Regions from separate parts of the Geomicrobium sp. JCM 19055 genome, predicted to be linked through region 1. Evidence: a T-box and tRNA genes for the amino acid it is inferred to sense, from the RefSeq annotation. Region 1 holds a T-box; the other holds one or more tRNA genes.
The links. A T-box is a leader RNA that pairs with one kind of tRNA and senses whether it is charged. The one in region 1 lies ahead of tyrS (tyrosine--tRNA ligase), so its partner is inferred to be a tRNA-Tyr.

Region 1 (7,731 bases):
AGTAGCTCGTTGTTGTGTTGCCTTTTACGCTAGCGACATGTTCGCCACTCGCTGTATAAATTCGATAGCCGACAATATCTCCTGCGCCATGTTGGGCCCAGCTAATCGTACCGCCGCTCGAGCTAACACCTGTTACTTCAGATGGATTCCCATCTACGATTGGGGCATCCCGTTCTGGAACGAGGTTACCGCTTAAGCTTTCTGGCAAGTAGTTACTAATGTCAACACCACTAAAGAATGTAGAGTTAACGGAGAAGCCAGTATCTGTAAATTCACTCGGCGTATCGTCATACGCAAGATAGCTTTGACCGCTAATTGTAACGTATCGAGTGCCACTTAAGGAATCGTCATATTCTGTTGGTAAATGGGCGCTGTTAAAGAGGTCTGTATTGACGAGACCTGCATCATAACACGCTTGTGACGGAAGCAATCCACTTACTCCACAGATCGATTGACGAACGATACCATCGGGTTGTGAAAAGCGATCATCCGTAAGAACTGCATCAGAATCAGCTTCAACCGCAGCGTTCATTAGTGTCGCCCATAAGCGTTGATTCCGAGGCGCGTAATCGCCTTGTAGCGATCGATGCTCAGAATAACCGAGCCAGACGCCAAAGCTTACTTTAGGATTCATGCCGACAAACCAATAGTCGTACGTATATTGAGACGTTCCGGTTTTACCAGCCCAATCGCCACCAAAGTTCGTAAGCCCAGGAATTCTAGATGCTGTACCGCTTGAAACGACATCTCGCATCATATCAATGGCTAGGTACGCCGTTTGCGGCGAGAACACATCGGTTTGTTCTGATTCATGTTCATAAATAATTTCACCGGTATGAGTCTCAATCCGGTCAATCATGTAGGAATGATTTCGAGTTCCCCCAGTTGCTAGCGTAGACAGCGCATTCGTGTTCTGTTCTACCGTTGCAGTAAATGAACCGAGTGCATAGGATTGCAAAAGATGATCTTCTTGTGGTCTGTATCCGAGTTGTAGAAGTTCATCGTACGTTTCTTCTTCAGGCAACTCCCATAACGTTCGCACAGAAGGGGTGTTTCGAGAGTTTGTAATCGTATCTCGCACCGATGGGATGCCTGCATAGCCACCGCCAAAGTTGCTAAACGTTCCACCGCCACGGTAATTTGTCGGTACGTCTGGAACAACAACACCAGGCTGCACGATACCTCGCTCCATTGCCGAAGCGAAAGGCATTAACGGTTTTACCGTTGAACCGACAGAGCGCCTCGCTTGCGTAGCAAGGTTAAACGATTCTTCTTCAAAGTCACGACCACCAACAAAGCTTAAAATGGCGCCAGTTTCATTATCTTGCATAACGGCACCGACTTGCTCGATGAGTCCATCATTCGAATTCGACCGAATAAATTGCCGTTTTCAACAGCTTCTTCCATGGCATCATAGATGTCTTTGTTAATCGTAGAATGAATGCGATACCCGCCTAATCGAAGTTGGGTCTCAGCTCTGGCGTAATAATCACTGCGAATGGATTCACGTTCTTCTGATTCGTACTCACTTAAGTCAACGCCATCTTTTTCCAAGAAGTAATCACGTAAGATTGGAATCGCACGTCGTTCCAATTCATTCGTAATGTACGGATACCGTTCAAAGCTGTTGCGAGGTGCTGAGTCTGTGAAATCGCTGACAATGTCATAGTCTCTCGCTTCTTCGTACTCTTCTACGGTAATCATACCCGCATCGACCATTCGATAAAGAACGGTATTCATTCGACTAAGACCCGCCGTGAGGTCTTCTTTTAAATCTCCATTCCCATCAAAAGGTGTGTACGAAAATGGATTTTGAGGAATTCCTGCAATAAACGCAGATTGCGGTAAATTCAATTCAGAAGCCTCAACGTCGAAAATGCCGTTGGCAGCTGCTTGAATTCCAGCAATCTGAGTCCCCCCTGCATTGCGTCCGAAAGGAACGATATTTAAGTACGCTTCTAAAATGTCGTCTTTATCAAGATAATTCTCAAGACGCATGGCGATCATCATTCTCTTGCCTTACGATCAAAAGAAACTTCACTGGATAGCATTTGATTTTTGACAATTTGTTGTGTGAGCGTACTTCCTCCAGTTTGCATGCCAGTGTCTACAAACTCTTGGAATGTCGCTCGCATGATTGCTTTCGGAACAATTCCATTATGTTCATAGAAGTATTCATCTTCTGTAGAAATAAGTGCTGCTTGTACATAGTCTGAAACGTTTTCAAGTTCGACTTCCCGGCGCTCTAATATAGAAGGAAGCTCACCTAAGTAAACGTCATTGGCAAAGTACACTTCACTCGTTTCTTCATAGTTGTACACTTCTTCTTTCATTTGTGCTTCTGTATATTCAGGTTCTCCTTCAACGAGAGAAACAAAATATCCAGCCCCAGCTGCTCCTACAAAGGTTGTTCCGAGTAGTAACGTGACGGTTATGATAATAAATAAATTCCATAGAACTAAACTTGTCAAATTAATACGTTGGATATACCGTTTATCGCGTAAAGAATCAAGCCAGTTATTCAATTGCTGAATACGAGACTTCATCACTCACCTCCATACAAAATCACGCATATTATAGCATACTTTTTAACATACTAATCAACAGCTCTAGTACAAATTCGATAATGTTAGACATTTTCCTGTTACCGATTTCCCGTTAGTTTTCCATAAAGGCGATAGAGCATACAGTTGACATGATGAATTCCTCGTGATATAACATGAAGCATCGCTATAACATAAAAGTCATGACGGTAACGAAGTAGTTTAGCGCTTATTGGTACAGAAAGTCGACGGTTGCTGTGAGTCGATCCAAAACGTTAAATGAATTACATTGCCCGAACTTTCCCGTAAGTGAACGTGAACTCTGCGTTAAAGAGCCGAGTGGAGAATAGAGATGCTATTCTCAACAAGGGTGGTACCGCGACACGTTCGTCCCTTTTTTTGGGGGTGGCGTTTTTTTTATGTTTAATTTTAATTAGGAGGAAGTTACATGTCAGAGCAATGGAGCTTAACACCAGAACAAACCGAGCTTGTGGACCGTCAAGTGGAAGATTTGATGCGTGGCATCGTTGAGATCGTCCCAAAAGAGGCATTTCGAGATAAAATTGCTAAAAGTGTCGTTACAGGTAAGCCACTAAATATTAAATTAGGTATGGATCCTTCAGCACCTGACGTACACATCGGTCACACGGTTGTGCTACACAAATTACGTCAGTTCCAAGAATACGGTCATCACGTGCAAATGTTAATCGGGGATTTTACCGGACGAATTGGAGATCCAAGTGGAAAGTCAGAAACGAGAAAAGTTCTCACGAGCGAACAAGTTGCAGCAAACGCACAAACGTACGTGGAGCAATACGGTAAGATTATTGATATGGACAAAGCGACACTCTACTACAATTCTGAGTGGTTAAGTAAATTAAACTTTGAAGATGTAATTCAGTTGTCGGGGAACTTAACGGTTGCAAGGATGCTCGAGCGTGAAGATTTTAATAACCGTTACAAAAACAATTTACCGATTTCAATTCATGAATTTTTCTACCCATTAATGCAAGGGTATGATTCAGTTGCGATGGATACAGATATTGAAGTGGGCGGTACGGATCAGACGTTTAACTTAATGATGGGGCGCCAACTTCAAGACGCATACGGCAAAGAAAAGCAAGTTGCCTTGACGCTTCCATTAATTGAAGGGCTAGACGGCGTACGTAAGATGTCGAAGTCATTGAACAACTACATTGGCATTGACGAAGAGCCTAACGAGATTTTTGGTAAATCAATGAGTATCCCAGACGAATTAATGATTAAATACTACAAGCTTGCGACTGACATTCCATTAGAAGAAGTCGAAGCTCTTGAAAAAGGATTAGCGGACGGTTCAGTCCATCCAAGAGATGCAAAGCAAAACCTCGGGAAACACTTTGTTGAAATGTACCATGGCAAAGAAGCGGCAGAAGAAGCGCAACGTTACTTCCAAACGGTCTTCACAAAGCGCGCGCTCCCAGAAGATTTGCCGGTCGTGAAATGGGAGAAAGATCGTGAAATTTCACTGATTGACCTTCTCGTAGAATTGAACATGATGCCTTCTAAAGGTGAAGCGCGCCGAATGATCAAAAACGGTGGCGTGAAGATTAATGAAGAGAAGCAAGAGGATATTCAAACGACAATAACCGTAGAAGACGAGATGATCGTTCAAGTCGGAAAACGTAAATTCGCGAAACTAACCGTATAACACACGGGGGACAGTCCCCCAGCGCTTTAACGTACCGGGGGACTGTCCCCGGTGCGTATTTTATGGTAAATTGTAAGAATAGATCGACAAAGCTATTATTTAGGAGTGAGACGAATGTATAACAAATCATATTTTAGTCGCTTAGGAGAATTTAAAGAACTTGCTCCGGCTGCTTTTGAAGCATTTATGGCGTTTGATCAACAAGCGCTACGAGAAGGTCAATTAGATGGGAAGTTAAAGGAACTCATCGCTGTTGCTGTTGCCCATACGACGGGGTGCCCTTATTGTATTGAGCTGCATGTAAACCAAGTGAAGCAAAAAGGAGCAACAAAAGGTGAGATGGCAGAAGCTGTGATGGTCGCAACAGCACTAAAAGCAGGCTCAGCGATTGCGCATAGTGTAAATGCGTTAAACGCGTATGATGACTTTACTGAAGATTCGCTTTATGAATCTTCCTACTTTAAACGATTACCAGAGCTAAAAGAGCTTAGTCCTGGCGCGTTCAAGACCTTTATTGAGTTTGACCAAGAAGCGTTAAAGCCAGGTGCACTCACGAAGAAGGAAAAAGAATTAATTGCAATTGCGGTCGCGCACACGACGGGATGTCCGTATTGCATTGAACTGCACACAGATGGTGTCAAAAAAAAGCAGGAGCATCAAAAGAAGAAGTAGCAGAAGCAGTGATGGTTGCGACTGCGTTAAAAGCAGGTTCTGCACTCGCTCACGGCGTCAACGCTTTAAATGCGTACGATTCATAAAAATTCGCATTAACCTTGAGTACGATCCGTAAACGTGTTAGAGTTACTGATTAGTACGGCAAGTCAAACACACATACGAAGGATGGGTAACGGAAGCGTTGCCCTTCTTTCGTGTATATAGGGAATACAAAAAAAAGAAACGCACACGAAAACTTTTCGTGTGCGTTTCTTCAATCTATCCATTGAATTAAAACGTTCGCTTACTTCGGTAATGGTGCATTTGGTGAAAGTAACTTCCGTTCAATGAGCTCGTCCCAAAATTGTGTAGGAATCGTTTCTTTCATTGCATCTAAATCTTCTTTTATTCGTTCCGGTCGAGTTGAACCTGGAATGACGGCTTCAACGGCTGGGTGAGCGGTTGAGAATTGAAGCGCTGCAGCTTTTAAGCTCACGTTAAAACGCTGTGCGACCTCGTTTAGTTGTTGGACGTGCTTTTTAATTTCTAGTGTTGCTTCTACATAATCAAAGTGTTCTCCACCTAGCAAGGCGCCAGAATTGTATGGACCACCAATCACAATTCCCATGCCTTTCTTTTGAGCAGTCGGCATCATTCTTTCTAACGCTCGTTCGTGTTGCATTAATGTATATTGTGTAGCGGATAAGCTTAAATCAGGATGAGCATCTTCAAGCTCCATTGCCAGTTCAATTGGCACCGTTGTGTTTACACCAAGTCCCCAGGAGCCAATGACCCCTTCATCACGGAGCTGAGTGAGTACACGGAATGCACCGTTTCTCGCTTCATCAAATTTCGTAATCCACTCATCACCATGAAAATCTGGTGAAATGTCATGAACGTAAACAATATCAAGGCGATCGGTTTTTAAACGCTCTAGACTTTGTTCAATGGAACGTAACGTTCCATCTTTTGTGTAGTCATCAATCACATTATTTTTACGACCGTGTTCAAATAACCCTTTGCCATTTTCTGTTTTTTTCGTCAGAGATTAGACGACCGACTTTTGTGCTTAATACATAGTCATCACGATTATAATTAGATAACACTTCACCTAAGCGAATTTCAGACAACCCAGCACCGTAAAGTGGGGCAGTATCGAAATAACGAATGCCGTGATCCCAGACGGATTGAACCGTTTCCATCCACTCTTTCTCTGGTATATCACGAAACATGTTTCCAAGTGGTGCAGTACCAAATCCAATTTTTTTTCTTTTAGCGTTAAGCTCATTGCTAAGGTTCCTCCCTCAAAAACAGATATCTTTCATTCATAACCTGAATGAGTACAGTTTAAACATTGATTAAGGTGTTAGAGCTTTCAGCAATTTGCTGTTTAGCATAACGAAATAGATAAATATAAAAAAAGCCCCCTTAGGATGTTGATCAACCAACATCCTAAGGGGGCTTTTAACATAACTCTGTAATCTAGGAAGATTAACGAGAGTACCACTCAACGATTAACGCTTCTGTGATTTCAGAAGAAAGCTCAGAGCGCTCAGGAAGGCGAGTGAATGTTGTTTCAAGCTTTTCACCGTCTACGTTTACGTATTCTGGTGTGAAAGCAATTGATTCACGTGCTTCACTGATTGAAGTGAGGTTTTGAGACTTTTCGCGAACACCGAATACTTGTCCTGGCTTAAGTGTGTAAGAAGGAATATCTACACGCTTACCATCAACAGTGATGTGTCCGTGGTTAACGAGTTGGCGAGCTCCACGACGAGTGCGAGCAAGACCAGCGCGGTAAACGAGGTTGTCAAGACGAGATTCAAGAAGGATCATGAAGTTCTCACCGTGTACTCCGTCGATTTTACCTGCTTTATCGAATGTGCGCTTAAATTGACGCTCATTCAAACCGTACATGAAACGAAGTTTTTGCTTCTCTTGAAGCTGAACACCGTATTCAGTAAGTTTCTTTCTTTGAGTTGGACCATGTTCACCTGGAACATATGGGCGCTTTTCTAATTCTTTGCCAGTACCGCTAAGAGAGATTCCAAGACGGCGTGACTTTTTCCAAGCTGGACCTGTATAACGAGCCATAGTAATAGCTCCTCCTTCATCACGATAAATTTGCGTGAAAAAGACGGACAGTGGCAATCTCTTATTCGGACATTTTGCTTTCACACATCTTCGCTCCGACAGCGAGGAGTTAGTGATGCACCTCTTCATGTATAGAAATACGGTTGAGGAACAAAATGAGCACGTATAAGTTCACCTAGGCTGCCTTTTAACACAACTACCATTGTATAAAGATCAGGATGAAAAGTCAACCTCTCGATTACGATGGAAATCATGATATAGTAGGTAGGAAACTGTTAAGGAAGGTGTGACCTGAATGAATGCTAATGAGCTAGCATCTTATATTGATCATACGCTATTGAAGCCAGAAGTAACGAAAGAGGCCATCGTAGCATTATGTCAGGAAGCGAAAGATTACCACTTTAAAACGGTATGCGTTCATCCGTACTGGGTGAAGACGGCAGTGAAAGCGCTTGAAGGCACTGAGGTTGGCGTGACGACAGTAATCGGGTTCCCGCACGGCACGACAACAAAAGAAGTGAAAGCATTTGAAACCGAGCAAGCGATCCAACACGGAGCATCTGATGTTGATATGGTCATTAACGTTGGTGCGTTGAAGTCTGGTCTCGTTGATGAAGTGGAAGCAGATATTGCAGCTGTCGTTAAGGCGAGTAACAAACGTGCAGTCGTAAAAGTTATCATTGAAACGAGTCAACTTACGGATGAAGAAAAGGTAGTGGCTTGTGAGCGTGCCGTAGCAGCTGGCGCAGA
Region 2 (7,731 bases), on a different contig from region 1:
AAGACGGAGCAACAAGACCAATCTTGGATAAAGACGTGCTTTCAGGCTGCTGGTGAACTTGGTTTACAAGCAGTAGAGGTACCGGAGGCATACGGGGGATTAGGTCTTGGCAAGCGACTATCGGGTGTCGTTGCAGAACAAGTTGGGAACGGCGGTGGATCATTTAGTGTATCGTTTAACATTCATGTGGGGGTAGGGACGACTCCATATATGTATTACGGTACAGAGTGGCAAAAGTCGATGTACTTACCGAAACTTGCTTCAGGAGAATGGATTGGTGCCTATGCATTAACGGAGCCAGAAGCAGGATCAGATGCGTTAAATGGGAAAACAAAAGCGGTCTTTGATAAAGAGAAGAATGTGTATCAGATCACTGGTGAAAAGCAATGGATTACGAATGCTCATGTAGCGGACGTATTCATTGTATTTGCTCAGACTTCAGAAGGGATGACTGCTTTTATTGTGGAACGCACGATGGAAGGCGTTTCAATCGGACCAGAAGAGAAGAAGATGGGGATCAAAGGTTCATCGACAGCGACACTTCTTCTTGATCAAGTTGTTGTGACAGAAAAGCACATTTTAGGAGAGCTAGGAAAAGGTCACAAAATTGCACTCAATACGCTAAACTTAGCTCGTTTGAAATTGGCGTTTAATAATATTGGTGCAGCGAAGCGAGCGTTACATTTGGCAACCACGTATGCGACGGAGCGCGTTCAATTTAAAACCCCCATTGCGTCGTTTACGTTAATCCAAGAGAAACTTGCAGAAGTGACTTCGGCGATCTATGCAATTGAGAGTTATGCGTACCAAACGGCAAGTCGTTTAGATGAAGCTCTTCAGTCAGATGGGGATCACGATCACTCAAGTGTGTTGGCATTGTTTATTGCAGATTGTGCCATGTGTAAAACAATTGCTTCTGAAGTGTTGGCATTTGCAACAGATGAAGCGGTACAAATCCATGGTGGTTATGGGTATATGCAAGAATATGAAGTTGAGCGTTTATACCGAGATGCGCGGATTAATCGTATTTTTGAAGGGACGAATGAGATCAATCGTCTTGCTGCAGCAAAAGCAGTATTGAAACGACAAGTCAATGTATCGCATGCAGAAGATGAACAAGGACAATGGATCGTTGCTGCTGAGATGATTTATACGCAAATGTTGAAAGCGCTTACTGACAAGCCTGAGCAACGTGAGCAAGAAGTTCTAAGGTGGATCGCAGATGGGTACGGGACAATTTCAATGATGAGGTCTTCGTATTTACGATCCAGAACAAAAGAAAGTGACCAGAAAAGGAACATTACGCTAGTCGTACTTGAAGAAGGATTCCAACAAGTGCAAAGCATCGTGCAACGTGTCTATCAAGCTATTGAACAACCAGCGCAGGAATTGAAACTGAATGTACCGACTCCAAGCAACGTGATGAAGGTGAAGCGACACATTGCAGAACTCGTTATTGATCGTAAACGCTACACAACGTGAAGGGGGAATTGAAAATGAAAATCGGATTTATTGGACTTGGGAATATGGGTTATCCGATGAGCAGGAATCTACTCGATTCTGGATACGACGTGTACGGATTAGACTTAAATCCGGAAATGGAGCGACGGTTCGAAGCACTCGGTGGTCAAGTCGGACAGTCGGTTGAATCGTTAGCGAAGACGTGTGACGTAGTGATGACAAGTCTACCTTCAGTTGTTGCGTATGAACATGTGTATTTGGCAGAAGATGGTTTGATCCGTCACGCAGCGCCCGGTGTACTTCTCATCGATACGAGCACGGTTGCTCCAGAGAACAACGAAAATGTAGAAAAGGTAGCCAACGACTACAATGTGCGCTTTTTGCAAGCGCCCGTAAGTGGCGGGGTTGTCGGTGCTGAAAACCGGACATTAACGTTTATGGCAGGTGGTAAAGCCTCAGTCTTTCAGGATGCTAAACCGATTATGGATACGCTCGGTGCAAACGTATTTCATATTGACGAAAAAATCAGTAGTGGCACGATGACAAAGCTTATTAACAATTTACTCATCGGGTTTTATACGGCTGGTGTGAGCGAGGCTGTTGCGCTTGCGAAGAAACAAGGAATGAACTTGGATGGATTATTTGATGTGATGAATGTGAGCTACGGTCAAAGTCGAATTTATGAACGCAACTATAAAACGTTTATGGCAACGAAGGATTACAACCCGGGCTTCACGCTTAGTCTCCTTCGAAAAGACTTAGGTTTTGTAAAAGAAACGATGGAACAAGTGGGGCTCGACCTGCCGGTGACGAATGTGCTTCTAGATGTGTACGAGGAAGCCGAAGACGCAGGCTATGGGGAAAAAGATATGGCGAGTTTGTATGAACATGTTGGCAAACAAAAAATTACATTTCAAGCAAAACGAGAGGAGTCAACGTCATGACAAAAACCATCCGCAATTATATTAATGATCAGTGGCAAGAATCCGTAGGTGGACACCTTGAATCTGTGCCGAATCCTGCAACAGGTGAGGAAATTGCGAAAGTGCCAATCTCAACAGCAGAAGATGTAAATTTAGCGGTTGAAGCTTCAAAAGAAGCGTATAAAACGTGGTCGCTCGTACCTGTACCTGAGCGAGCAAGACTCATGTTTCGGTATTTGCACTTGTTAAATGAAAACAAACAAGAATTAGGAGACATTATTACGCTTGAAAATGGTAAGACGTTAAAAGACGCACACGGTGAAGTGCAACGAGGGATTGAGGTTGTTGAACTCGCGACTTCGACCCCGAACTTAATGATGGGAGACGCGTTGCCGCGCATTGCTGGAGGGATTGACGGTTCAATCTGGCGCTATCCCCTTGGCGTTGTTGCTGGGATTACGCCATTTAATTTCCCGATGATGGTTCCGTTGTGGATGTTTCCGCTCGCAATTGCGTGTGGCAATACGTTTGTACTGAAAACATCTGAAAGAACACCGGTTCTTGCCGAGCGGCTTGTTGAACTGTTTTACGAAGCTGGATTTCCAAAAGGGGTATTAAATCTTGTGCACGGGGCAAAAGATGTCGTCAATCGAATTCTCACTCACCCTGATATCGAAGCGATTTCGTTTGTTGGTTCAGAGCCGGTAGCTCGAATTGTTTACGAAACAGGCACCAAGCATGGAAAACGAGTCCAGGCGCTTGCAGGTGCAAAAAATCATGCGACGGTACTTGCCGATTGTCAGTTAGACAAAACTATTGAAGGGGTCATTGGTTCTGCATTTGGAAGTAGTGGAGAACGTTGTATGGCTTGTTCTGTTGTTGTTGTCACTGAGGACATTGCAGATGAATTTATTGATGAGTTAACGAAACGGACGAAAGCCTTAACGGTTGGTGATGGTCACGATGATCAGAACTTTGTTGGTCCTCTCATTCGCGAATCCCATAAAGAACGAGTACTTGGCTATATAGATGACGGTGTTCGTTCAGGTGCCAAGCTACTCGTAGATGGGAGAGAAAAAGGGGATCAAGTAGAGGCGGGTTATTTTGTCGGTGCTACGTTATTTGATCATGTGACTCAAGAAATGAAGATATGGCAAGATGAGATTTTTGCACCGGTGTTAAGTATCGTTCGCGTAAAAGATCTTGATGAAGCGATTGAAGTTACGAATGCTTCCTCATTTGCAAATGGTGCGGTCATTTATACGTCGAGTGGGAAGTCTGCTCAGACATTCCGCGATCGAATTGATGCAGGGATGGTCGGCGTGAACGTAAATGTTCCAGCACCGATGGCGTTCTTTGCATTTGCAGGAAACAAAGCATCGTTTTTCGGTGATTTAGGAACGAATGGCAAAGATGGCGTTCAATTTTATACGAGGAAAAAAGTCGTCACGGAACGTTGGTTTTAACAAAAGAAGCGTGACCTGACATCATCGTCCAGGTCACGCTTCTTTTCTTTCGTTACGCTTTAAAATAAGAATCAACGAGTTCATCGTCTACATCTTCAAGCGTTGGGTAGTCATAATTCGGTGACTGATGCTTTTTTATTAACACAGCATCGACACCTTCATAGAAGTCATTGTTACGTAAGAAGTTCATTGCGACGACAACGTCCATATTCAACGTGTCTTCAAGTGAGCGGTGGGCATAGTCGAGCATGTACTTATGAGTAACCTTTAAAGAAACCGGTGATTTGGAAAGAAGGATGTTCGCATGCTCATCACCGAATGCATCGCCACGACCACGCAATTTGGCAACAATATCTTCAACAGAATATAAGTGGAACGTGCCATCAATGTCATTTTGCAATGCTGCTAGTTCTCCATGAGGTGGCTCTGCTGCAAGTGAACCAATTAGCTCGTCCAGTTTGTGGTCAGCTTCTTCAACATTCGTCCAGTCGTAATCGACAATTTTTTTTGTTCAAGCACATGAAGGTCTTCTACGTAGAAGTCAGCCGCTCCGATGTAAAGAATGTCAGCAGCTCGAATGGTTTTTGCGGTCAACGCCAAATACATTCCTGTATATCCAGGCGCTTGATTTAAGAAATGAACGCCCCCGACGTCAGGAAAGAATGCAATGTTCATTTCAGGCATCGCCCATTTTGTATTATGCGTAACGATGCGGTGGCTCGTTCCTTGAGTAAGCCCAACGCCACCGCCCATCACAACGCCGTTTAAAAGCGATACAATTGGTTTTGAGTAGTTTGCAAGTAGGAGATCAAGCTCATATTCATCGACGAAAAACTGCTTCGCATTATTAAATTGTTCGTCACCTTCTTTTGCAGAGGCGAGCGTTTTAATGTCTCCTCCTGCACAAAACCCTTTTTCACCGCTTCCCTTGAAAACGATTACAGAAATAGCTTTATCATTTTGCCATTGCTTTAGTTGTTGTAGCATTGCAGTAACCATGTTGTTCGTAATGGAGTTTAATGCTTTAGGTCGGTTAAGCGTAATGATCCCTACGCCAGTTGTCGTTGTAGAAAACGTCACTTCTGTCGTTGTCGTTGTCAAAGTAATCCTCCTCAAGTTTGTGTTCGAAAATGTACATTGGTGCATTTTCGACAAAAGCTTCTCGTATTCCTGCATTCATTATTGGGGATCATACGAAAGAATCAAGTGATTTACCTGTTTTCAAAAACAAAACAGTTGCTTATAACGTCGTTAAAAGCCTATACTAATAGGGGTTTCCGGGGTTGAAAAATTTTCTTTAAAAAGTTTTTAAAAACCTATTGCTTTTTCTTTGAGAAGATCATATAATATTATTTGTCAGCAAGAGACACACCAACGAAATGGCCCGTTGGTCAAGGGGTTAAGACACCGCCCTTTCACGGCGGTAACGCGGGTTCGAATCCCGCACGGGTCACCAATTTAACTTATATCGATGACTTCCCAGCAAAGCCATTTGCTGGTTTTATCATTTGTGAATACTGGAAGATCATTCCATTTTTAAGATGGAGGGGTAGCGAAGTGGCTAAACGCGGCGGACTGTAAATCCGCTCCCTCAGGGTTCGGCGGTTCGAATCCGTCCCCCTCCACCATTTTCATGCGGGAGTAGTTCAGTGGTAGAACACCACCTTGCCAAGGTGGGGGTCGCGGGTTCGAATCCCGTCTCCCGCTCCATTGATTTTTATTTTTAAGTATGATAGGATACATAGTATCTTAAATGCGGGTGTAGTTTAGTGGTAAAACCTCAGCCTTCCAAGCTGATGATGTGGGTTCGATTCCCATCACCCGCTCCAATTACATAACTACTAAGGGCAGAACATCATGTTTTGCTCTTTTTTTATTGTATTTTTATTAAGATTAAAGTGGGCAAAATAATTCATGCTAAAATAAAACGATTGGACGAAAAAAATTCTAGCGCTTTTTTTCAAATTTGTTGAAACCATAACGATTGGAAAAGCGTAATCATAGAGAACGGACACAAGGCGGGGTTTGCATGGATGATTGGCTAAATCAATGTATACGAGAAGTTAAGGCAGGAGAGACGGAAGCTTTTGCCCAAATTGTTGATGCGTACAAAGATAAAGTGTATCAAGTGGCTTATCGAATGGTCGGGAACGCACAAGAAGCGCAAGACGTTTCGCAAGAAGCATTCATCCGTGCGTATACGAATATTGAGCGCTACGATGTGAATCGGAAATTCTCCACGTGGCTATTCCGCATTGCGACGAATTTAAGCATCGACCGACTTAGAAAGAAGAAGCCAGACTTTTCTTTAGACGCAGAAGTGAATGGCGCAGAAGGCTTGATGGTTACGCCCAACTTGCTGCAACAGATGCACTTCCAGATGAGCAAGTTGTAACGCTCGAGTGGCAAGCTTCCATCCAAAATGAAATTGATACGTTGCCACCGAAGTATCGAGCTGCAATTATTTTGAAATATATGGAGGATTTGTCGTTACAAGAGATGAGCGAAATTCTTGATCTTCCAGTTGCTACGGTGAAAACGCACGTTCATCGAGGTAGAGAAGCACTACGTAAAAAGCTAAAAAAAATGGTAACAAAGGGGCGTAGAAGGTTATGAGCTGTTTGAAACACAGCGATTCGATTCACCGTTATTTTGATGGTGAGATGACTCAAATTGAGCGTGAACAGCTCTATCGACATCTAGAGGGTTGCTCTGAATGCCAAGAGCATTATGATGAAGTTAAGAAATCGATTGCGCTTGTTCAAAGCGCTTCACATATTCAAGCACCAAAGGATTTCACAGAAAATGTTATGAGTGCATTACCTCAAAAGAAAAAGAAGCGAACGTTCGCTTGGAAGAAATGGTCAAAAAAACCATCCGTCCTTGTTGCTGCAGCAGTGTTTCTTCTATTTATGTCGTCAATGACTTGGCTTAACTGGACAGGGATGAGTGGTGGAGAGATGGCGATTTCTGGGGTCGGTAATTTTGAAGTTGACCAAGAAAGCAATACGGTCATCATCCCTGAAGGTGAAGTAATTGAAGGGAATTTAACCGTTCGCAATGGAGATGTGGACGTTCAAGGTGAGGTTCAAGGAGATTTAACTGTCATTAACGGTGAGCAATATATGGCTTCAGCTGGTCAGGTGGCAGGCAACATTGAAGAAGTGAATCAAGTACTGTCTTGGTTATGGTACGAAACGAAAGAATTGTTCTCTAACCTCTCACCAGATCAAGAAGATTGAGACCTTGCTAGAAGTACTAGCAAGGTTTTTACTGTTTTTATGAAGGAAAAGGATGTTGTTGAGAATTTTACATTTGATTTAGAGGGGATTGCGGTTTTTTTTAAGCGGGTTTTTGAGGAAGCCGGTGTAACAAGTGGGTAAAGAACACGTAGTAATAAGTAGATGATCACAAAGCATAAGGGTTAAGAGAAACGAAGAAGAGTTATACTGTGTAGATACTGAATGATTTCTAAGGATCGCTGAGTTGCTACCAGTTAAATCGAGAGCTATGTTATACTAGTAATGGTGTTAACCTCTCGAGGTTTCTCGCTTTTAAATCCTAGTGGGAGGCAAATGAATGTTTGGTGAGGAGTTCGAATTACTTACGTGGCTACGCCGAATTATTGATATATTGCTCGTTACATTTGTAGTTTATAAATTGATTTCAATCGTTCGTGGAACGAGGGCAGTTCAGTTATTAAAAGGAATTATCGTCATCTTAGCAGCAGGCTTCTTGAGTAACTTCTTCGGCTTGCATACGATGTCGTTTATTATGAATCTTGTCATTACATATGGTGTGCTAGCGATCATCATTATTTTCCAACCTGAAATGCGTAGAGGACTAGAACAATTAGGCCGCGGACGTCTATTCGGGCGTGG

Region 2: it encodes a tRNA-Tyr, which carries the amino acid that the T-box ahead of tyrS (tyrosine--tRNA ligase) is inferred to sense. The anticodon was not compared.

Annotation. Positions count from the first base shown of each region.
Region 1 is NZ_BAXL01000010.1:98,690-106,420, reverse strand. It holds gene JCM19055_RS26365 (penicillin-binding transpeptidase domain-containing protein) at 1-1,330, opposite strand, end outside; partial or broken gene JCM19055_RS26360 (transglycosylase domain-containing protein) at 1,300-2,333, opposite strand; T-box leader at 2,738-2,941, shown strand; gene tyrS (tyrosine--tRNA ligase) at 2,992-4,233, shown strand; gene JCM19055_RS10330 (carboxymuconolactone decarboxylase family protein) at 4,348-4,905, shown strand; partial or broken gene JCM19055_RS10325 (aldo/keto reductase) at 5,192-6,119, opposite strand; gene rpsD (30S ribosomal protein S4) at 6,379-6,981, opposite strand; gene deoC (deoxyribose-phosphate aldolase) at 7,277-7,731, shown strand, end outside.
Region 2 is NZ_BAXL01000007.1:82,368-90,098, forward strand. It holds gene JCM19055_RS07795 (acyl-CoA dehydrogenase family protein) at 1-1,482, shown strand, start outside; gene JCM19055_RS07800 (NAD(P)-dependent oxidoreductase) at 1,497-2,405, shown strand; gene JCM19055_RS07805 (CoA-acylating methylmalonate-semialdehyde dehydrogenase) at 2,402-3,850, shown strand; gene JCM19055_RS28935 (enoyl-CoA hydratase/isomerase family protein) at 3,903-4,352, opposite strand; gene JCM19055_RS28940 (3-hydroxyisobutyryl-CoA hydrolase) at 4,295-4,951, opposite strand; tRNA gene JCM19055_RS07815 (tRNA-Glu) at 5,232-5,306, shown strand; tRNA gene JCM19055_RS07820 (tRNA-Tyr) at 5,394-5,478, shown strand; tRNA gene JCM19055_RS07825 (tRNA-Gly) at 5,486-5,560, shown strand; tRNA gene JCM19055_RS07830 (tRNA-Gly) at 5,606-5,679, shown strand; partial or broken gene sigW (RNA polymerase sigma factor SigW) at 5,880-6,466, shown strand; gene JCM19055_RS07840 (anti-sigma factor) at 6,463-7,092, shown strand; gene cdaA (diadenylate cyclase CdaA) at 7,430-7,731, shown strand, end outside.